Regions from separate parts of the Microbulbifer maximicatervae genome, predicted to be linked through region 1. Evidence: riboswitches for the same ligand, from Rfam matches in the RefSeq annotation. Region 1 holds a riboswitch; the other holds the start of a gene.
The links. Region 1 has a riboswitch for thiamine pyrophosphate ahead of thiC (phosphomethylpyrimidine synthase ThiC). Riboswitches for the same ligand answer to the same signal wherever they lie in the genome.
Positions count from the first base shown of each region.

Region 2: it holds a riboswitch for thiamine pyrophosphate, as region 1 does, so the genes downstream of both, ACJJIS_RS07920 (TonB-dependent receptor) here and thiC (phosphomethylpyrimidine synthase ThiC) in region 1, are expected to answer to the same signal.

Region 1 covers NZ_CP174334.1:1,177,903-1,188,723, reverse strand. Annotated here, with positions in the region: gene ACJJIS_RS05165 (LysR family transcriptional regulator) at 1-55, shown strand, start outside; gene ACJJIS_RS05160 (Dps family protein) at 89-562, opposite strand; gene ACJJIS_RS05155 (HesA/MoeB/ThiF family protein) at 811-1,560, opposite strand; gene thiE (thiamine phosphate synthase) at 1,554-3,107, opposite strand; gene ACJJIS_RS05145 (thiazole synthase) at 3,115-3,921, opposite strand; gene thiS (sulfur carrier protein ThiS) at 3,924-4,124, opposite strand; gene thiO (glycine oxidase ThiO) at 4,124-5,200, opposite strand; gene thiC (phosphomethylpyrimidine synthase ThiC) at 5,312-7,222, opposite strand; TPP riboswitch at 7,308-7,406, opposite strand; gene ACJJIS_RS05125 (SGNH/GDSL hydrolase family protein) at 7,669-8,595, shown strand; gene ACJJIS_RS05120 (thioredoxin domain-containing protein) at 8,657-10,201, opposite strand.
Region 2 covers NZ_CP174334.1:1,827,306-1,838,126, forward strand. Annotated here, with positions in the region: gene ACJJIS_RS07905 (phosphotransferase) at 1-153, opposite strand, end outside; gene pnuC (nicotinamide riboside transporter PnuC) at 166-816, opposite strand; gene ACJJIS_RS07915 (hypothetical protein) at 809-1,072, opposite strand; gene ACJJIS_RS07920 (TonB-dependent receptor) at 1,133-3,274, opposite strand; TPP riboswitch at 3,330-3,445, opposite strand; gene ACJJIS_RS07925 (SDR family NAD(P)-dependent oxidoreductase) at 3,507-4,343, shown strand; gene ACJJIS_RS07930 (hypothetical protein) at 4,377-4,670, shown strand; gene trmA (tRNA (uridine(54)-C5)-methyltransferase TrmA) at 4,751-5,839, opposite strand; gene ACJJIS_RS07940 (secondary thiamine-phosphate synthase enzyme YjbQ) at 5,893-6,297, shown strand; gene ACJJIS_RS07945 (Gfo/Idh/MocA family protein) at 6,325-7,350, opposite strand; gene ACJJIS_RS07950 (hypothetical protein) at 7,629-7,973, opposite strand; gene ACJJIS_RS07955 (hypothetical protein) at 8,405-8,890, shown strand; gene ACJJIS_RS07960 (hypothetical protein) at 8,896-9,657, shown strand; gene ACJJIS_RS07965 (hypothetical protein) at 9,650-9,994, shown strand; gene ACJJIS_RS07970 (hypothetical protein) at 10,133-10,821, shown strand, end outside.

The sequences.
Region 1 (10,821 bases):
CCGAGGCACCTTGTCGGCACCAGCAACCGCGTTTTTATCCGCGATTACTGGTTGAGGTCTATAAAAGTGCCTCTACTTATTTGAGCGACTAGTGACTGCTGGTTGCGCGCAGCATCCAAGCCGTTTTCTCGTGAACTCTCATACGATCAGATACCAGGGCAACTGTGGATTCATCTTCTCCCGCCTGGGCATCTTTTAAAACTTCACGACAGGTTTTGATCACCTGTTCATGCCCTTTAGTGAGAATTTTTACCATTTCTTCCGCCGGTGGTACCTCAACAACTTCTTTGATGGAGCTGAGTTGAGCAAAAGCCTGGTAAGTACCGGGAGCGGAAACCCCGAGGGTACGAATGCGCTCGGCAATATCATCCACCGCAGTGGCCAGCTCGGTGTAATGCTCTTCAAACATCAGGTGTAATTCGCGGAACAGAGGCCCAGTAACATTCCAGTGGAAGTTGTGGGTTTGCAGGTAAAGGGTGTAGCTATCTGCCAACAAATGTTTCAAACCGGCAGCAATCTTTTCCCGATCCTTTTCACTGATACCAATATCGATTTTTTTCATAACACAAATCCCTCTTCCAAAAACTGTTGTCACCGAAATGGTTATGAGGCCATTTTGGTACCTTTATTCACTTCTCACAAGCTATCGAGCCAATAGCTTATTTATATAGACAAGTAAGATTTATAAGGTACAAAAATGGCGTGAATTTTAACCCGGCTATTGGAAGAAAATTTTGCGACAAGACATTGCCAATAAGGGACTCTCCAAATAAAACTATTTATCGAGCCCCCTGCTGGCAACACAAGAAATCAGGCACTACAAACCGGGCAATTACTATGGCTCGGCAGCTGCAAAGTTTGCAGGGCTAAGGTTTCCGTCTCGATTAAGTGCAATTTATTCAAGCTCGATACCGGCAAATCCATCAGGTATTTCATGGCCTCCAGAGCCTGCATGCTACCAACTACCCCCAGCGCAGGACCGATCACACCTGCTGTAGAGCAGTTCTGGACTTCAGCCTGCTCCTGGGGCGGAAACAGGCAGGCATAACAAGGGCCTTTTCCTTCAGAAAAATCAAAACTAATCAGCTGGCCGGAAAACCCCTGCACCGATGCCATTACCACCGGACACCCTGCCTGATAACAAACCCGGTTGATCGTATGGCGGATTTCCAGGTTATCGGTGCAGTCCAACACCAGATCCACCTGTTTTACCTGCTCAAGCAGCCAGGATTCATTCGCCATTTGGTTGTGGGGGTGAATGCGAATAGTTGGATTGGCTGCAGCCAATTGTTGTGCAGCCACCATGGCTTTGGATTTTCCCTGGTGATTGGTTTTGTACAAAACCTGGCGCTGTAAATTGGAGAGATCGATATGATCACCATCCACTAGGTGCAACTCTCCAATACCGGCTGCGGCCAGATACATCGCTGCCGGGCTGCCGAGCCCACCTAAACCAACAATCATAATTCGAGCAGAAGACAGCTTTTTCTGTCCCTCTTCACCCACCTGGGGCAACATTATCTGGCGACTGTAACGCTGTAATTCCTTACTACTTAACATGGCTCTACTTCCGCATGCTTACCTTTCAACAGGACATTAAAATCGGCAACCGCCTGCTTGTAATCTTCCGCTTTAGTTATAGCGCTGACCACGGCGATACTGCCAACGCCACTAGCGATAACCTCACCGGCCCGCTGCATATTAATACCACCAATTGCCACGAGTGGATAATCGGGCAATAGTGCGGCCATTCGCGCAAGTTTCTGCACGCCCTGCAACTGATCCGACATATCCTTGGTGTTGGTTGCATAAATTGCACCAATCGCCAAGTAACTGGGGCGATAACGGTAGGCCAACAGTAATTCATAGAAGCCGTGGGTACTGATACCCAGCTTCAATCCTGCCGCTTGAATTGCCCTCAGATCAGCAGACTGCAAATCCTCCTGGCCCAAATGCACGCCGTAGGCACCGCACTCAATCGCCAACTGCCAGTAATCATTGATAAACAGGCGCAGGTTATACGCCCTGCCAATAGCCACTGCCCTCTCAATCTGTGCGCGCAGGTCCCCACCCGGATTCTTTATTCGCAGCTGTAAAGTACGCACCCCCAGCTCAGCCAGGCGCTGCAACCACTCCACTGTATCCACTACCGGATATAAACCCAATGCTTGAGAGTCTGTTTGGGCAAACCCTTGAACAAGAGGCTGGGCCGCACCAAAACCATAATCCAGCGCACGCTCTTCTCCCGGCACCAAAATCTCCGGGAAGTCGATTAAATCCAGAGGCCAGCCACAATGACCTACAGGTCCAGCACCAGCGCCGATATGTGCATTATTTCCCCGACGCAAGCCCCGCTGAACATAGGCTTTACCCACAACGCAGGCATCTCGCAACGGGTAGCCCAAAGCGCGGCAGGCGGCAATAGCGGAGGACAGGGTGCAGCCAGTGCCATGTGTGCCCGTACTGGACACTTCCCGGCCAATAAACCAATCGGCTTTTTCACCATCCCACAGTAAGTCGGCAACTTCTCCCGCACGCAACTGCGTATGGCCGCCGGTAACTAAAATTGCAGTACCGCCGTGGGCGTGCAACTGACGCGCAGCTTGCACAATAGATTCCGCACCAGTGACACTGGCTCCGGTAAGCCATTCCAATTCATGTAAATTGGGAGTGACCAGATCACACTGTGGCATCAACTGAGCCAACACCGTTGCGGTAATATTCCCTTCGGTGAGCCTGGCTCCGTTGGTAGCAACAGCAACCGGGTCGTAAATAACCGGAACCGGCTGCACCGCTTTCAGCTGGCGCAGAAAATCTGCCACCGCAACAACTTGTTCAGCATTCGCTAGCAGACCGATTTTAATTGCGGCAGGAAATAGATCCCGCTGTAAGGCCCGCAATTGTGAAGCCAAGACCTCTAGGGAAACTGCATTAATTGCAGTGACTTCCACCGTATTCTGTGCGGTATTGGCCGTGATAGCACTGCAACCATGGCAGCCGAGATCGGCAAAAGTCAGCAGGTCCGCCTGAATGCCGGCGCCACCGCCGGAGTCACTGCCGGCAATGGTCCAGACAATTGGCTTTTTCAATTGGAGTTGATCGCGCATAAAAATACTAATCCTGCAATATGCTCTCTGCCTGCTGCCAGAAAGGCATATCCAGGGTGGGGGTACTGGGGCTGGCAGTTTGACGCCTGAGCATCAAGCCGGCATTAAAGGCGGCGCGCCCGGATTCCACAGCCAGTTTAAAGGCATTAGCCATCAGTACCGGATCCTGGGCTTTTGCAATCGCGGTATTCAATAACACCGCATCAAAGCCCATCTCCAGCGCTTCTGCCGCCTGTGATGGCGCACCGATTCCGGCGTCAATAATAAGCGGTACATCACTCAGGCGCTCGCTCAGTGTTTGCAGGTTATATTTATTGAGCAAGCCCTGCCCGGTACCGATGGGAGCCCCCCAGGGCATTAATACCTCGCAACCCACATCCAAAAGTTTTCGACACAGAACCAGGTCATCTGTGCAATAAGGCAAAACCTTGAAGCCTAACTGAATTAATTCCCGCGCAGCTTCTACCAGACCAAAGGGGTCTGGCTGCAAATTGTAATCATCGCCAATCACTTCCAGCTTGAGCCAATCGGTCTGGAAAATTTCCTGGGACATTTTTGCCAGCTCCACCGCTTCTCGCGGCGATTTACAACCGGCGGTATTGGGCAACAACTGACAACCGGACTCGCGAATATAATCCCAAAATCGATTGTCCTGCTGCTGTGCCGGATTTTGCCGGCGAAGAGACAAAGTAATAATTTCTGAAGCTGAGGCTTGCACCGATTCGCGCATAATCGCTGGGGAGGGATACAGGGCAGTGCCCACCAAAAGCCGGCTGTTAAATGTTTTTCCGTAAAGTGTTAATAGATCGCTCACCTTTACCCCCCCACTACCGGAGCAACAATATCCAGGCTATCGCCGTTATTTATCTCAGTATTGCTATATTCCGTACGGGGAATAAATCCACCGTTGATCGCAACGGCAAACGTTTCTCCGCGATAGCCGAGCTGCTGTAAAAGCGCAGAGAGTTTTAGCGGGGATTCAAGGCTCTGTGTTTCCCCATTAATTAGTACCTGCATCAAACCACCTGTAACAGTTGTTGTGCCACTTGATTCTCCACTTGCTCCACTACTGCCGGCGCTAAAAGATAACCGTGACGGTAAAGGCCATTCACCCTAATCAGCCCGTCCTCGCTGTGGATATAAGGCATATTATCCATAGTGGCGGGGCGACAATTTACGCGGGTCTCAACAATACGAGCCTCGGCAAAAGCCGGGTTGAGGGAGTAAAGCGCGGAAGACAATTCCATACTGGAGCGCACGGAAATGGGCGACTGGTCTTCACTCTCAATTTCCGTGGCGCCAATTACTGTGCGTCCATCGCTTCGGGGTACAGCATAGAGCTTATAGCGCGGGTGGAGCAGGCGCACTGGACGCTGCAAAACCACTTCCCGGGATTCCACCACCATCACCTCACCACGGACACCGCGTAAGCCTTCAATCTGCCCCTTGGCACCGAGACCACGGCAGTCGATCACGCAATCAAATTGTTCGCATTCCGAGTTCACAGAGATATACCCGGCTTCGCAATTTACCTTGCTCTGCTCTCGCAGAGTGACTGCGCCTCGGCGCAATACTCTGAGTAACGCAGGCAATAGGCGGAGATTATTGATATCCGCCTCACCCCGCAGGTAAAGCCCCTGTTCAAAGCCGTGTAAGGAGGGCTCTAATTTCGCTAAAGTATTGCAATCGAGTGGCTGCACCTGCTCCCTGGCAGACTCGCCCAACTTGCCCTGTAGCTCCCTCAGGAATTGCAGCAGCTCACTTTTATCCTTGCCATGAGCAACCAGCACTGAGCCCGCTCGGCGGTATTCCACGTCCTGCCCGCTCTGCTCCTCCAACTGCCGGACCCACTCAGACCAAAGCTCAAGGCTTTTCAGCCCCAGGTTGTAAACCTGTTTATCGCTGTGCACCAATTCCGATAGTGGTGAGATCATTCCCGCTGCCGTCCAGCAAGCTCCCCCGACTGGTGCCGACAGATCACCCGCTTCAAACAGGGTAATATCCAGTTCCCGTTGGCAGAGCCGCCAGGCGAGCAAGCGACCTAACAGGCCGCCACCGGCAATAGCTACTTTGGCTTTGGTTTCGCTTGTCACAGACCACCTATCTTCGCAAATCCAAATCGACACCCAGCGATATGCGCTATGCACTCACCGTACTTTTGCTATCCGATTCTTGGGGGAGAGGACTCTCCCCCAAAATACTCATTAGCCCTTGTGATAAATCTCGCTACCCATGTCCTTAAATTTAATCGACATTTCCTCCATGCCCTGTGCCGCTTCCTGCTTGGCCGCATAATCGCGCACATCCTGGGTAATTTTCATGGAGCAGAATTTCGGGCCGCACATGGAGCAGAAGTGAGCTACCTTGCCAGATTCCTTTGGCAAGGTTTCATCGTGATAGGTGCGTGCCCGCTCCGGATCCAAGCCGAGGTTGAACTGGTCTTCCCAACGGAATTCAAAGCGAGCTTTTGACAGGGCGTCATCGCGCTTCTGTGCCCGAGGATGCCCTTTGGCCAAGTCTGCGGCATGAGCCGCAATCTTATAGGCCATAAGGCCCTCTTTAACATCCTCTTTATTGGGTAGACCCAGGTGCTCTTTGGGGGTCACATAGCAGAGCATGGCGCAACCGTAGGTGCCGATAAGTGCAGCGCCGATGCCGGAAGTAATGTGGTCGTAGCCGGGAGCAATATCCGTGGTCAATGGACCTAGCGTGTAGAAAGGTGCGCCGTGGCAGTGCTTCAGCTGCTCATCCATATTTTCTTTGATCTTATGGATAGCCACATGACCGGGGCCTTCGATCATCGTCTGAACATCGTGCTTCCAGGCAATTTCAGTCAGCTCGCCAAGCGTGTGCAGCTCGCCAAACTGGGCTTCATCGTTAGCATCCGCAATGGAGCCCGGGCGCAGGCCATCACCGAGACTAAAGCTCACATCGTAAGCCTTCATAATCTCGCAGATTTCCTCGAAGTGGGTGTAGAGGAAATTCTCTTGGTGATGGGCGAGACACCATTTGGCCATAATGGAACCACCGCGAGAGACAATCCCGGTCATACGTTTGGCAGTGAGCGGCACATAGCGCAAAAGCACACCAGCATGAATAGTGAAGTAATCCACCCCCTGCTCCGCCTGCTCAATCAAGGTGTCGCGGAACACATCCCAGTTAAGATCTTCAGCAATTCCGTTTACTTTCTCCAGCGCCTGGTAAATCGGCACAGTACCGATGGGCACTGGCGAGTTGCGCAGAATCCACTCGCGGGTTTCGTGGATATTGGCACCGGTAGACAGATCCATCACCGTGTCCGCGCCCCACTTGGTAGACCAAACCAGTTTCTCCACTTCCTCTTCAATGGAAGAAGTCACAGCCGAGTTACCAATATTTGCATTCACCTTGCACAGGAAGTTGCGCCCGATAATCATCGGCTCCACTTCCGGGTGATTAATATTCGCCGGGATAATTGCCCGCCCCTCTGCAACTTCCCGGCGCACAAATTCCGGCGTGATTTGCTCGGGGATGTAAATACCATCACGTGCCTTCTGGTATTCACTTTCACTCATTTCCGCTGCCAACTTGGCTCGCCCCATATTTTCGCGCACTGCGATAAATTCCATCTCTGGGGTAATAATGCCGCGGCGGGCATAGTGCATCTGAGATACATTCTGTCCCGGTTTGGCCCGGCGAGGGCTGGGAAGGTTTTCAAAGCGGATATGATCCAGCCCCTGGTCCGCCATACGCTTCTGGCTGTAGGCCGCTTGGCGAGAGTCCAGCAGTTCAGTATCTCTGCGGGCCTCTATCCAGCCCTGGCGCAATTTGGGCAACCCTTCCCGTACGTCCACTTTAAAATTGGGCTCGGAGTAGGGGCCCGAAGTGTCGTAAATGGTTAGGGGCTCATTGGGTTCAAACACCGGATTCTCTGCATCCCCCCCTACCAAACTATCTCCCAAACAGATCTGACGAGCACCAACCTGAATGTCGGGAGTTTCTCCGGGCAAATACACCTTGCTCGAGTTGGGGAAAGATTGAACCGTGAGATTTTCAAGAAATTCTTTAGCGGAATCGCGACTGGCAGCGCGGGAGGACTTTCCGGCTTTACCGGATTGTTCAATGATCTCAGACATGCGTAACCTTAAAACTTGGAAATTTAAAGGTCGCAGCATCCAGGGCACACACAAAGAGAAAAGACGCCAAACTGTAACAAAACAGGCGACTTCAGATCTTGTTCCCTACGCGGGGGTTACCCCGATCAGGTTCAACGGATCTCGCAACAGCGATCTCAGCCCACAGGCACTCCGACAAGTAGAGCGCAGTATAGTGGAAGCGCCCGAAGAAAAACAGATGGCATAAAACTGTGCCAGAAAAAGTAAAGCTTTTAAACGCCAATAAAGTAATCAATGCTCTTGGCGACAAAACTCCAACAGACTTCAATTTATTGATAACTGACCAAAGGGTCTCAAGCATTCATCACTCACAATATCTGAGTGCGTCCTACACTCCTTCTCGTTTACCGGAGCAGTGAATAAAACGATAACAACTTACGGCGAAAGTCGGTGTGGGAGAAAATACAATGTTGAATAAATATGGAGTTCTAGTAACGCTCTGTTTGAGCATCTTATCGATACAGCCAGCAATGGCAGCCCCCTCCAAGTCTGTTGCTGCGGGTGACAGTATTACCATGGCATTCGGTGCAGACTGTACCCGCAATAAGTATTTCTGGGACCTGTTTTGTCTTCTCGGCGGGGACCAACCCGAGCATTCCTGGTTTGACGGCGACGACAATTCAGTGGAGAGTGTTCACGATAAATATAAAGTTAGCTACCCCAATATGGCTGCCAATAAAAGTGCAGCGGAATCCGGTGCTGAGATGCGTAGTGGAGGCGACAATTTCTCCACTCAAGCCGATCGGATTCTATCCCAAAGTAATTTACCTGATCATGTCGAGGTAGTATTGGGCGGTAATGACATCTGTAACCGGGATTGCGTCGATCCAGCCAACTGTAACGATCCACTCTACACCGATAGCGAGTGGCGCTCGGCAGTTCAAGCTGGACTGGACAAATTAGTCGATGGTCTCCCTAACGGCTCAACGATAGTACTCGGCTCAGTACCACGAGTACACGATCTCCGGGCAGCAGGTCTGGATAAGCAAAGCGGTAATTCCCGGGTAGATTGCGAGAGTGTCTGGTCGACTTTCGGAATCTGCCGAATTGCAACGAATGGCGGCTCGATGAATGGAGAGAGCTTTGCTACTCGTTATAACGGAATAGCCGCAGCCCAACAACGTTATAACGAAATCCTTGTTGAGGAAGCAGAAAGTTACAACGGTATGAATGGGGTAGAAGTTGTTGCTGAATATACCGGTGAGGATCAGTTAAATGCCGGGACTTTTCAGTTTAATAAAGATGATATTGATGGTGGAGACTGTTTCCACCCAAGCATTCAAGGACAAAATATTGTCGCTGACCTACTGTGGCAAGGAAATCCGGATAAATAAGTAACTTTTACTGCTCGGTAAATTCAGGGCCCGCAATAAAGTACCGCGGGCCCTAATCAATTCACTTACCTAAATCCTCATCAAAGTAACCACTCTCTTCAACCACATACTGCAATCTATGCGGCAAACCCTTTCTCATAAAGGCAACATCAATTACTTTTCCACTGGTAAGAGCACTCCAAAGCTTATTCTGACCACTGTGGACCCAACTGTCATTGACCCTCAACAGCACATCGTTTTCCTCGAATCCAAGTGCAGTAAAGAACTCATTGTTGGCCACCCCCTCCAAGCGCATCAAATGGTGGCCCTCAACTTCCAGCTCCGCCTCAATAAATTTAGCCTCCAAGAATTCTCGTTGTTCGAGTTGCTTCACCAACCACTCTTGCCCAAGAGTCAACACACCAGCCGGCTCGATTAGCTTTTTACCCTTTTCTCCCTGAGGCTGTTCAATACGTTTGCGCAGCTCCTCATCGTGCTGATGGGACAAAGTTAAAGGGATAATATTACCCTCTTCACCTTGCAATAGCAGACGCTCCAGGGATCCCTGATTATCAATAACGGCATAGTGCCCTTTCAAACTCTTCAGAACGACATCTTTAAGAACAGACTGCCCCAGTGAAAAACTCTGTGCCTTCTGCCCATTTACTTCTATTAAAGCTTTGGACTTACTTTCTATACTCGATTCACTAACTCCTACCAGGGCAAGAGGTAGATCCGTAACAGGTAAATGATTCTCAGTATCTTTTTGTTGTTTCCATATATATTTTTTCTGAGGATATATATCAAGCCTGATTAGTTCTTTTTCTATCCAGTAAGAATATTGCTCAAATGATCGCGTGCCCTTTAGATACAAACCGTTTATAAAAACAACCGGCACATTTGTAAGGCCAAGCTCTAAAGCAATTTCCTGATCCCCCAGAACAACTTCTTTATAATTCATATCTCCAATACAGGCTTTAAATTGCTTGTTATCAATCAGTAAACTTCTTGCGGTCTGGGAGTAAGACTTCTCACCAAGGTTTGGAGTTTTTGCGTATAAGGCGTCGTGATATTCCCAAAAAATATTGTGCTCACCAGCACACTTAGCTGAAACAGCAGCTTTGATACCTTCCCGATGAAACTTAAGGGGAAAATCAAAATTTACCTGGCGAACCCAACCAGAATAGTCACTCAACATACGCCTCAAGGTTGGCTGAAAGGATTTACAGTGGGGAGATTGAAAGGAGCAGAACACAGCAATTGTTATAGGCGCTTCGGGATTTCCTCGAGCGGCGCGCCCGCCATAATCAAGATCAATCCGTGGTGGCTCTGGAACGGGAAGCATAACTTCTATTTCTTGACCATCTTTTGCTGTTTTGGCAATTATTTCATGCAGTTTGTTGAGCCGTAATTTATGCTCCATTTCAGCAATATCATACAGCACAAGCTGGAGTTCCTTATCCAAGGCCTCTACGCTGACCTCCTGGCCATCAATCCGTGCAGCTATATGTTGCTGATCAAGTACTTTAGTTCCTACTGTTATTTCCGCATCCTTTGAACACCCCCCCATTAGGCTCAAAATACCCAACGCCATTAACTTTGCTATAACATCCCTTAGTCGCTTCACTGGTAATTCTCCTTTTACCGGTTTTGACCAATCTTACCCGCCAATTCTCATTTCAGCCGCTTACAGCAAGCTTTATTCAGAACGTGTTCAAAAAATGAGAACCAGGCAAGCTTTTTGGCATCTAAGCTAACGTCTCTCCAGTAGAGGGAATATCCAACAAACTAACCCTGAGTAATTTCGCGAGCCTATTCGATCCTTAGATCACTGTCCCCCATATGAAATCGCTTTTAAAACTACATGGGAAAATCTTGAAACCAAAACAAGCAATAGATCATATTGAAGTATCCAATAAGAGCTATAGCCAAAAGTATCGATTGCAGGAAACTCCAAATCGTCTATAAGAAGACGCTTCAGCGGAAGAATAAATTCAAGTCTCCTACAGTGATGCCAGATCCGTTTATGACGGGGACAGTAAAAATAGAGAATCTACAGTCAATCTACGGCCAAATACTCAGATGTACTACGATTACTCAACGGTACTCTACTGAAAATTCATAGCTCGAGTTATTGGTACAACTTTCGCAATGGATAACATCACCATGATACGACTACCACTTATTACCATCGTTTGACTTCACAGCGAGCCTATAGACCTTGTTAAATAGATGGATAGCTTAGTT
Region 2 (10,821 bases), 650 kb from region 1:
GGAGTTTATCCGCAGCACCATCAGCTGATCGGCGGACTCAACCAGAAAGGCGTTATTGGTCAGCCCCCCAGCCAGGGGCCTGACCACCGTGGGCCGGGCCTTGCTCCAATGATGCCAATCGTTGGGGATGATGTTGCTCAAGTCCTGGCTCATATCAGTTGGTCACTATGCCGCTGCCATTGTTTGAGGAGCGCTATCGGGTTGTTGTTTCTCTTTTCGGAAAATGGCCAACCACTGGAAATAGCCAATCACAACCAGCACCAGGTACAGCATAAACAATACGGCAGTAAGGTAGAGTTCTCTGTCCAGGTAGAGATAGATTGAAGCACCGTCTACGACAATCCAGTAAAGCCAGTTCTCCAGTACCTTCCGGGTGACCATATAGGTGGTGACGATTGCCCCCAGAGTCGTGAATGAATCCAGGTAGGGGAGGGCGGCACTGGTGTTGCGATCCAGCAGGTAGCCGATCAGTAACGTCAGTATCAGGGTAGCGCCAATAACTATTGAGTGGGTTTTTCCGCTCCAGCGATGGATTTTTAAATCGTCTTGCCGGTTGCGGTGATTTCGCCATTGCCACCAGCCATAAACTGCCATCAGCAGATAGAAAACCTGTAGTGCAGACTCCATTAACAGGCTGACATCCCAAAATAGAAACAGGTAGATCGTCGTACTGACAAACGCGGCATACCAGCAGCTGATTTTCTCCCTCATGGCCAGAAGCAAATAAGCCAGGGCCAGTATTACAGCGGCTACTTCCCAGAGGGACATGGCCGCAATCGAAGCGCTGATTGCGGTGATGATATCTTGGTCAAACATGCGCTTCTCCCGGGGCCAGGTCGCCGTCAATAAACTTGCATACAAAAATGGCGCGGCCAAACTGTTCGTAGGATTTTCGCATTTCCAACTTGAGCACATCCATCAACAGATCGTAATCGCCAAACACCTGAGTACTCATTGTATTGGTGATTACCTTGAGTTCTGGGTGGCTGTTTAACTGTGCGATAAACGCTTGAATAGCCGGGATGTACTCGTCCTTTAACGGATACATACTGATTTCGACAGAGAGCTGCATAATTTCCCGCTTGATAGAGATTCTGGAGCAGCGAAGCGCTGCCCCAAAGTCACTGAGTGATTAGAAGGTGTAGGTGCCTGTTACCCCGGCAATTCGGGGCTCACCATACTGATAGTAGGGCTCGGCTGCGTAGCCATTGGCCGGGTTATTGCCATACTGGTTACTGAAGTAAAACCCACGCACATAGTAATCTTCGTCAGTCAGGTTTCTTCCCCACAGGGCAACATCCCAGTTATCTCCCCGGTAGGTCAGGCGAGCATTGACCAATTCGTAGGCTGTGGATTTTTCGTCGTGGCTGTTTGAGAAGTAGAATTCGTCTTTACCCTCAAGCTCCAATCGCAAGATCAGGTTGGGAAGCAGATCGATTTCTGTACCGGTGAAGAACTGGTAGTTGGGGGCGTGAGCGATATCGCGGCCATCCAGATCAACCGCAGCCAACACCGTTCCTGCGTAGTCATCTCGGGCATCGACGTGGGAACTGCTTTCGTAGTCTTTAAATTCTGCATTCAGCCAGCCAGCAGAGGCGAAAAAGCGCAGGGCGTCGGTAGCCTGATAGTTCAGTTCCACCTCAAGACCAGTAGTACTTCCGCCGGCTGCATTGGCAAGGTAGTCACTAAATGAGTAGTCGGCAGGGTTAAAGATAGAAACCTTGGCCTGAACGTCATCCCGGTCCTGGTAGAAAGCGGCAACCTGGGCTTGCAAACGATTCTCCAGCCAACTGCCCTTAATACCTAATTCATAGTTGAGCAGTTGTTCGGTATCGAACTCGAACATGTCACTGTTGATCTCAGTGTTGCTTGTTGATTCTGAGATGATTCTGCCGTTTACACCGCCGGCTTTATAGCCCCGGGAAACCGTAGCGTAGAGCAGGGTGTTGCCGGTGTAATGGTATTGCAGGGATATATTGCCGCCCCACAGATTTTCACCATTATCTGCATCGATGTTATAGGAGTCAGAGTAATCGGCTTCGCGTCTTTCCAGTCTAAGACCGGTGATCAAGTTGATCGCTGGGGTGATTTCCGTAGAGAGCTGGCCGTAGATGGCAGAGTTTTCAGTATCAAAAGTGCTGCGGAAGCTCTGGTTGCGATTCAGGTCCTCGCGCTCCGTGCGGCCGTAAAGGCCCACTACCCAGTGGCTGCGATCCCAGAATAACTTGGACTCTTCGGTAGAGAGTGCGCGAAGGTCAATACTGATATTGTCTTTATCGCGCTGGTAATTATCCGTGGAGCTGTATTCCCAGGAATGAAAGCCGACATAGCTCCAATCCTCATCGTAGCCATATTCTGTATCTGAATCGGCGAGGCTGAGAGTGCCTTCTAGAGTAAAGTTCTCGTTACCAGACCATTGAGCAGTCAATGCGCCGGCAAAGGTTTCCTGGCGATCCCAGCCGGGCTGGTCAGATTGGGTTTCGCGAGTGTTATAGAGAGAGAAAGCATCGTAGCCGTTATCAACATCGATATAGAAGAGGGTAACGCCCAGCTTTAAATCGTCGGACGGGGAGTAGGCCAGCTTACCGCGCAGTACAGACTCGTCAATATTACTGGTGTCATCTCGGTTGAGATACACATTCTCGGTATAGCCGTCGGATTTGCGTTTGCTGGCAGCCAATCGATAGCCAAGAGCATCGCTCAAAGAACCACTGGTAGCCGCGGACAGACTCTGTCCATTGTACTCACTTAGCTCGGCGGACACCTTGGTGGTTGACTCACTGGTGGGCGCTGCACTGGTCATGTTGATCAGGCCGGCCAGGGCATTAGCACCGTACACGGTGCCCTGTGGACCCCGCAGGATTTCCACTTGGTCGATATCCAGGGTGCTGGCTGCGAGCCCCAGGCCAGTAAAATCGATACCGTCGATGATCAGGCCTACAGAGGGGTTTACCGGATCGATAAACTGGCTGCGCTCACCAATTCCGCGAATCTGTACAAATCGTCCCCTGGAGGCGCCGGAGGAAAAATTCACATTGGGCGCCATGTTCAAAAGCTGGTCCAGATTGGCCGCGCCCCGCGCATCGATCGCGCTTTCATCCAGCACGGTAACACTGGAAGGAAGCTCCAAAAGGTTGGTTTCCCGTAGCTGTGCCGTAACCACCACTTCCTCAAGCCCTGTCTCTGCGGTATTAGCGGTGGCGATACCAGCGAACAGGCTGCTGGCAAGGCTGACAGACCAGGCAATAGGGTGGGTGGGAAACTGTTTTTTCATGGTTCTCTCTCGAATAGCGGCAGTGAAAGAGACCCGGAGTGCGACGTGGGGAGGTTTTGCTTTGTCTACCTATTCCTACGCCGGTATTAACCGGATCAGGTTCAAGGGTTTGTCGCGACAGACCAATTTGATCCCCGGACATCTCAGGCAAGGCCACCCCTTAGGTTTTGCGGGCGCGATGATAGCAGAAACTGGGGTATAAAGTGGTAAAAGCAAGGAAGGGAAAGCGCTTATGGATCAGGTATCTTACTTTAGTGGCAAGACGGCACTGATTACCGGTGGTGCTTCTGGAATCGGTGCGGCCTTGGCCTGTCGACTGGCAGCACTTGGGGCTCAAGTCATTATCGCGGATATCCAGCGGGACCTGGCTACGCAGGTTGTCAGCCAAATACAGGAGTCCGGTGGGAGAGCATCGTTTGTTCACTTGGATGTTCGTAATTTTGATCAATTTTTTCAGGTCATTAGTGAAATATCTCCGTTAGATTTCCTTTTTAACAATGCTGGTATAGGAGTGGGTGGATATTTTTCCGATCATAATCTTGAAGATTGGAAAGCGGCGATTGATATCAATTTGTTTGGCGTTATTCATGGGCTCCAATGTGGTTTCCAGGCCATGAAGCGCCAGGGCTCTGGCCATATTATCAATACTGCCTCAATGGCGGCTTTAGTTCCGTCGCCAGCAATGGCCGCCTACTCAGCCTCCAAGAGTGCTGTGGTGGCAATATCAAAGGCTATTCGCCCTGAGGCTGAGTCCTGCGGTGTACGAGTGAGTGTTTTGTGTCCCGGGGCAGTATCAACGCCGATTTTGCAGGGAGGTGGCGTCAGTGGGCGGATGCCAACCCCCATTCCACTTCAACAGCAGGCAGAGATGTTCGAGCCTCTGGGGCCAATATCTGCTGATGCTTTTGCAGAAAAGGCTTTGTTTCAAATTGCAAAGAACAAAGAAATCATTGTTGTGCCAGCAAAACTTAAGTTGCTGTGGTGGCTGGAAAGATTATTTCCTTCTTTGCTGTGTCGCCTTTCCTTTAAGCAGATGGAGAAAATACTTCAGCCTTTGGGACTAAAATAATTGTATCTTTGGAAAGGCGGAGTAAATTGGGAAATGATGATTTCCTGTGACCACTGTGGTGAAGTTTGGGAGTTTGCTGATAAGGCCCTGCCGAACATTCAAAAAATTACGCGGAATTTTTCTGAGGGGCGTATTAGCGTAAGTTTGATAAAAGCGCTGAGCGGTGAACTTAAATTGCCTATGCTCTACAGCAAAAAATTGGCTGTTCATATAACGGTAAGATCTGGGCACTGCTTTTACTGCCAGGAGCCCCTGGGCATAGAAGAGGCGTTTATAAAACACTGCCGGGGCTGTGGTGCCTTGAATTTGGATCGCAGATTCGCTTAATGGGGAGCAGCTTATTTAGAAGCTCCCAGCGCGCCGAAATAACAGCACGCCGGGGTGGGGTAGAGGAATAACGGAAGCGATTACTTCTTCACCAACAATAAACTTGTTTCAGTATGGTCGGTATAGGGGAACTGATCGAAGAGCGCGAAGCGCTCGATGCGATGGGTTTTGGTCAGCGACTCCAGGTTTTCCAATTGGGTTTCCGGATTGCAGGAGATATACAGGATTCTCGGGAAGCGGGCGACCATCGCACAGGTGTCTTCATCCAAACCCGCTCGGGGGGGATCAACCAGGACGGTGGAGAAGTCGTAGCTATCCAGATCTATATCCTTAAGGCGGCGAAAGGGGCGTACCTTATCGATGGCCTGGGTAAACTCTTCACTGGACAGGCGTACGATATCCAGATTGGTGATCTGGTTGTTGGCGATATTCTCCTGGGCCGAATTTACCGATACCTTGGAGATTTCAGTGGCCAGGACCTTGCGGAATTTCTCGCTGAGCGGGATGGTGAAATTGCCATTGCCACAGTAGAGCTCCAGCAGATCGCTATCACTGTCTCCGCAGGCACTTCTCGCCCACTGGATCATGGAACGACAGATCGCTCCATTGGGTTGGGTAAAGCTGCCTTCCACCTGTTTGTACTGGTAAGTTTTCCCATCGATATCCAGTTTTTCGGTAACGAAGTCACGCTCCAAAACCACTTTTTGCTTGCGCGAGCGCCCCAAAATCGGGAATCCCAGCTGTGCCTGGAGTGCTTTGGCTTCCTGCTCCCAGGTCTCATCCAGTTTCTTGTGGTAGATCAGCGTAATCAGCGCATCACCATTCAGCGTGGTAAGAAACTCGGCGGAGAACAGGCGTTTGCGTAGGACTTCGCTATTATTGACAGCAGCCAGCACCTTCGGCATCAACTGGTTCATCAGCTCAGAGCCGACGGTAAACTCATCGATGATAAAGGGCTTCTTGTACTCACCCTGGCGGTACATGGCGTAATTGGCTACACCTCCCTCATGCCACACCTTGAATTCGGCGCGCAGACGGTAGTGAATGGGCGGGGAGGGGAAGAGTTCCGGCTCCAGGTCAGTGAACTTGCTGTAAGCCTCTTGCAGGCGCTCGGCCTTGTTTTGAAGCTGTTGTGGGTAGTCGTCAGTATTAACGCGGTACAGTGCCATATTACAATGCGGTGTCAGTACAAAAAGCGGGCGCGAATTATATAGGAAACCGTATGGCAATAGGTGAGATAAAAATTCCGGTTCATGGACAGGGGCTTCACGAGTTTACCGGCAGTGTAGTTGATTGGGTCAGTGATCAGGCCCTCGATGAGGGTCTGTGTACACTTTTTATACAGCACACCTCTGCAAGTTTACTGATTCAGGAAAATGCCGACCCCAGTGCGCGCCGTGACCTTGAGAACTGGCTCAATCGACTGGTGCCGGAAAATGACTCGCTTTATACCCATACCCTTGAAGGGCCAGATGATATGCCGGCTCATATCAAATGCAGCCTTACCGCGACCAGCTTGTCCATTCCAGTGCAAAAGGGGCGCTTGATGCTGGGTACCTGGCAGGGGATCTATCTTTGGGAGCACCGCCATCACCACGGGGCTCGGCACGTTATCCTGCATATTTGATTCAATACCGCGCGTTGGTGGCGATAGCTAGATGGCTACGCCAACTGCTTGGCAGTACTGGTCGATCAATGACTGGGTTGCGTGGGCCCTCTCGATAGCCTGGATACGGTCAACTTGATTATCTGGGGTTGTTAAGTGGCAGAAGTCTTCGATCATCTGTACCGCCTGCGATCGCTCTATAGGGACTTGTTGGTGTTCGAACTTATCTGGCGATGCCTGCCCCCGGCGAACCACAAATTCTGGCGTATATTCAGGATTGTAAAAGGCTGCGCTGTCTCTCCAGTCGAGTACAAAGTCGTCTAGCTGGATCAGGCCGCTTTCTCCCAGAATGTCCAGGTCCATTTGCCAAACGCCTGAGTCATATCCGAACTCAAAAGTTGAAGTTTGCCCGCTGGCAAATTCAATCAGGCCCGCACCGCTAATAATGGTCCCTGTTTGTGAGTCCCGCTTTATCGCTCCTGAAATTGCCTTTATTGCTCCTGTGGGGCGCATATATTCGACGATTGCACGCATGTTGTACCAGCCGATATCCCCGATTGCGCCAGTGGGTTCTTTGTGTGAATCGAAGCGAATATTGTTGCGGTCCATCATAGAGGCAAAAAAGGCGCTGCGAATTCTATTAACCGGGCCCAGATATTTTTTTTCCCACTGAATAATTCTGGCCGTGCGAGGGTGATGGGTGAAATGTGTGGCATCCATAAATGCCAACCCTTCAGACTGAGCCCGGGCGGCAATTTTGTCGACCGAGGCAGTATTGAGAAAAGGTTTTTCACAGAGAAGATGCTTATGGTTGGCCAGTGCCGCGAGGCAGATTTCCTCACGACTGGTGGTGGGGCTAGCCACGTAAATGGCATCCGAATCTTCCGCCTCTACCAGTGACCTCCAATCCGGGTAGACATTCGGAATCCCGTGTTCGCAGGCGAACTCTTTGGCCCGTGTGTGCCGTCTGCTGGCGACGGAGGAAAGGCTGGCACTGTCTGCCTGGCTGATGGCTCGGGTGGTAAAGTCAGCGATTATTCCTGTGCCAATAATTCCGAAGCGTATGTTTACCATTGATGATTGCCTTGAGATGGGGGCGAGAGCAATTGAGTGCCGGTCTAGTGATGTTTAGAGTAAATTATAGGAGGCGCTTTTGCAGAAACCTTCAGTGATAATGCTGGAGAAAACAAAGTTGTAGCAGTTCGTTTGGATGAAAGGGGGAGCTTAAAAAAACTGAACCAGTTTAGATAAGTCGATAGCCCCACCTTGGGCAGCGATTAAGGCACCCACTCATCGCCTGCAAGCGATAGTAAACATTTGGGTTGTTAATCGGTGAATACTGTGCGAATACACTATTGATTTGATGTGTAATCAGAATCTTTGGCGATATTGGCACAAATGGGGTTGAGATCTACATCGGCCATGCAGGAAGTGAGGACTCTTATTGCAAAGCCGGGGATTTTATCTGACCGCTCGCAAAAGCGGTCTTTACACTTATCTTCAGTATTAGCCTGGCGAGCGATAGAGTCATTTAAGCAGCGCATAAACCAGCTAATATCTGTTAGGCGTTTCCGCCATATTGAAGTGATTTCTTTTAGTGTGTTCAGCTCACGGCAGTCAAGGGTATCGCCTTTAAGGTAGCGCTGAGCCAAACTAGAGGCTTTGAATATTTTTTGCCAGCGAGTAATCACCTCCAATAGAGATCACTTATCAGCAGTTTTGTGTCAATGTAGAGTACCACATGGTAGTGATTACTCATTACTGCATAAGCGACAATATCCAGGGCAAAACCTCAGCTAACTTATGCATACGATTTTCGATCCACTCACGCCGATAATCATAATCTTTCCCAGATACAGTATCCCGACCACAAAGGAATGCTCGCCGTATACAGCGGGATACGCAGTGGTAATAAGGTGTTGCCTCAAGAGATATCTGCGTTCTTCGCGGTAGAGTCATTGATTGCACGCGCATTGGCATGTATGAATATCCAGTATTTTGTGGGTTTGCGCTCTTTTGTCAATAAGGTTGACGGGTTATACTTCTTATTTGGTGGGTGTCCAGAATTTGTTGAAAGTCCTACGCTGGGGTGGACAAGGGCAATGGTCAGCGTAGCAAATATCTCCGAGTGTTAAATTTTAATGATAAAGAAGTGGATATCATTGAGCCTTGGAGCCTACGGGATGCCATGGAGAAAGCAAGCGATGAGACTAAAAATGTGAGCTTACACCGGCAGTTTGCCTTGGATAGCGCCGCAAAAAAAATTGGACACGCACGAGGAAAGAAGGATGAAAATGATAAATTTCCAGTGGTTGAAGTGATTGATTTTAATTGGTATTTCCAAAAATTTAATACTCAATGGAAAAACAATAAAAATAAACCACAGAGAGATTTAAGTATTGATTTGGGTGATGTTGGGAACAAGAAGAGCGTCAGTTATACAATTGCCCAGCCATTGGTGAGTAAGGCCGGTGTTGAAGACGCTATTAAAACCAATTTTGAAGGCGGGGTGAGTAGTGGCCATTTGAAAATGGCTAGCTTTAACGAAGTTATTAATAATTTGGCCAGCATTGGTTTTGACGAAGTTACTGATGTGATCGTTGCAGAGGACTAGAAGTGATGACTCAGCCTAATTTAGAATTTACGAAAGACCCCCAATGGATATCTCAACGCTTAGAGCGTTGGAAACCTATTGAAGCATTTTTAAAGGAAGATAATCGCGGAGATAGGATTTTTAAAATAAAAAATGCTTTCTTAACAGGAGTGTGTGAAGATTTTGACTTGGCTCGTGGTGGATCTATTGTTTTATACTTTCCACTACAAAATGCAGAGGGCTGGGATTTTGCTTTTATGGATGAAAGAATGAAGCCTGAGGCTTTTGAACGATATTTTTACGATAGTTTAACAAGTGATTATGAAAAGTTTTTTTGGGATCAGGAGTCACGGCTAAGATTCTTCGATTATTTTCACTCTAAATATTTTCGTTCGTTGGTTAAAAGCCGGGTCCCTGTCGGAAGAGACCAGAAAGTAGTTGAGTTGGATGTTGACCCTTATGATTTGTTTGATCGAATGTGTGGGTGTATAGGGAGTTACTTGCGCAAAGGTTATCCAACTATACTGATGAAGCGCCTAGATTACTTTTTTTCTTGTTTGGATGCTCTTGGTGATCTTGCCAATTCCGATTCCAAGTCTGTTGAGTATTGTATATATTTTATAAGGCGCTTCTTGAGTAATTATTTTGAATTTAATCCAAAAGTTATATTGGATGACCAGTCACAGCAAATAGCTTTTTTAAAGCGATTTTATGATCATGTCGCTAATAACCCAGTAGACCCTAGTATTAAAAAAATTTGGCAAGAGGTGGTTTCTGAACATGAGTGATAATCGCTTTGCTATTGATATTACTGTCCCGCAGGACCAATTGTCAGACTGGGTGGTTTTAATTCAAGGTTTATGTGGTGGACAGTTGGGCGCTTACCTCGAAGAGCGGTTGGAAGCTCTTAACCCTGACTCCCTGACTTTAATGGATAAAGTACTGGACGACTGGTGCAACTATGGTCGTCCCACTTTTTATGATTTTGAACAGCAGGGTAATCGGCTACGCTGCCACGCTGAAGGCCCAACCGGGTTTCACCGAGATCTTGAAGTTTTTCGTGAGGCTTTGGTGCTTTGTGGGGCAACGGTTAACGTGGATGATAAGAGTTTGTTGGAGCCCTAGGGGCTATTCTCATTGCTTCCTCTCTGGCCGCTAAGTGTTTTGCTTAGCGGCTTTGTTGTTTTAATAGGCTATTTCAGGGTATCTATAGATTAAGAGTACTAAAAGAAGCATCTGAAGAATTTATCTTGGAGGTCTAAAATGTTCGAGAATTACCAGTTTAAAACCGATAGAAATGCTCAGTGGGACAGAATTGAGGCCTCTGAGCGGGAAGATGGAAGAGCAGAGATTTATAATCAAAAAGATAAGGCGTTTTTCTATAACGGATTTGATGAAACTGATTGGCGTAAAGTTGAACCTCATCATGTTGGTAACCTTGCGCTGTATCCAAAGAAAACGATTGCCGGCTGGGAAGACTACTTTAGTTATTTTAAAGACAACCCATTAAAGCCTTACCAGGTTGCTGACTTGCAACAAGCTTTATTGGAGGGGAGGATTGGGGAGTATGCTCACCCTCAAGATGATGCCTATTATGTTTGGAACTTTTGGGGTGATACTTGGCTCCCAGATTCAATTATAGACATAGAGATTCCGATAAAAGAACCGATAGCCCCGCTTGACGCAAGCTTTGCCTATAGTTGTGCTATGCGAAACCTTACGAGCTGGTTAAAAGATACGGACAATAACAGTGTTGGAAGCTATTTAGAATATCTACCACGCTTTATGGATGCCATGCCGCCATTATTAGACGCTCGGTTATTTGATTTCAAGAATTATAAGATCAGGCAGACACTATCCCCTGAGTTGCCAGTGCGTATTGGGCCGGCTAAATCCCGTATGAAACAATTAATCCGTAATGCCCATGGTCTGATAGATCCGGCCGATAAAAA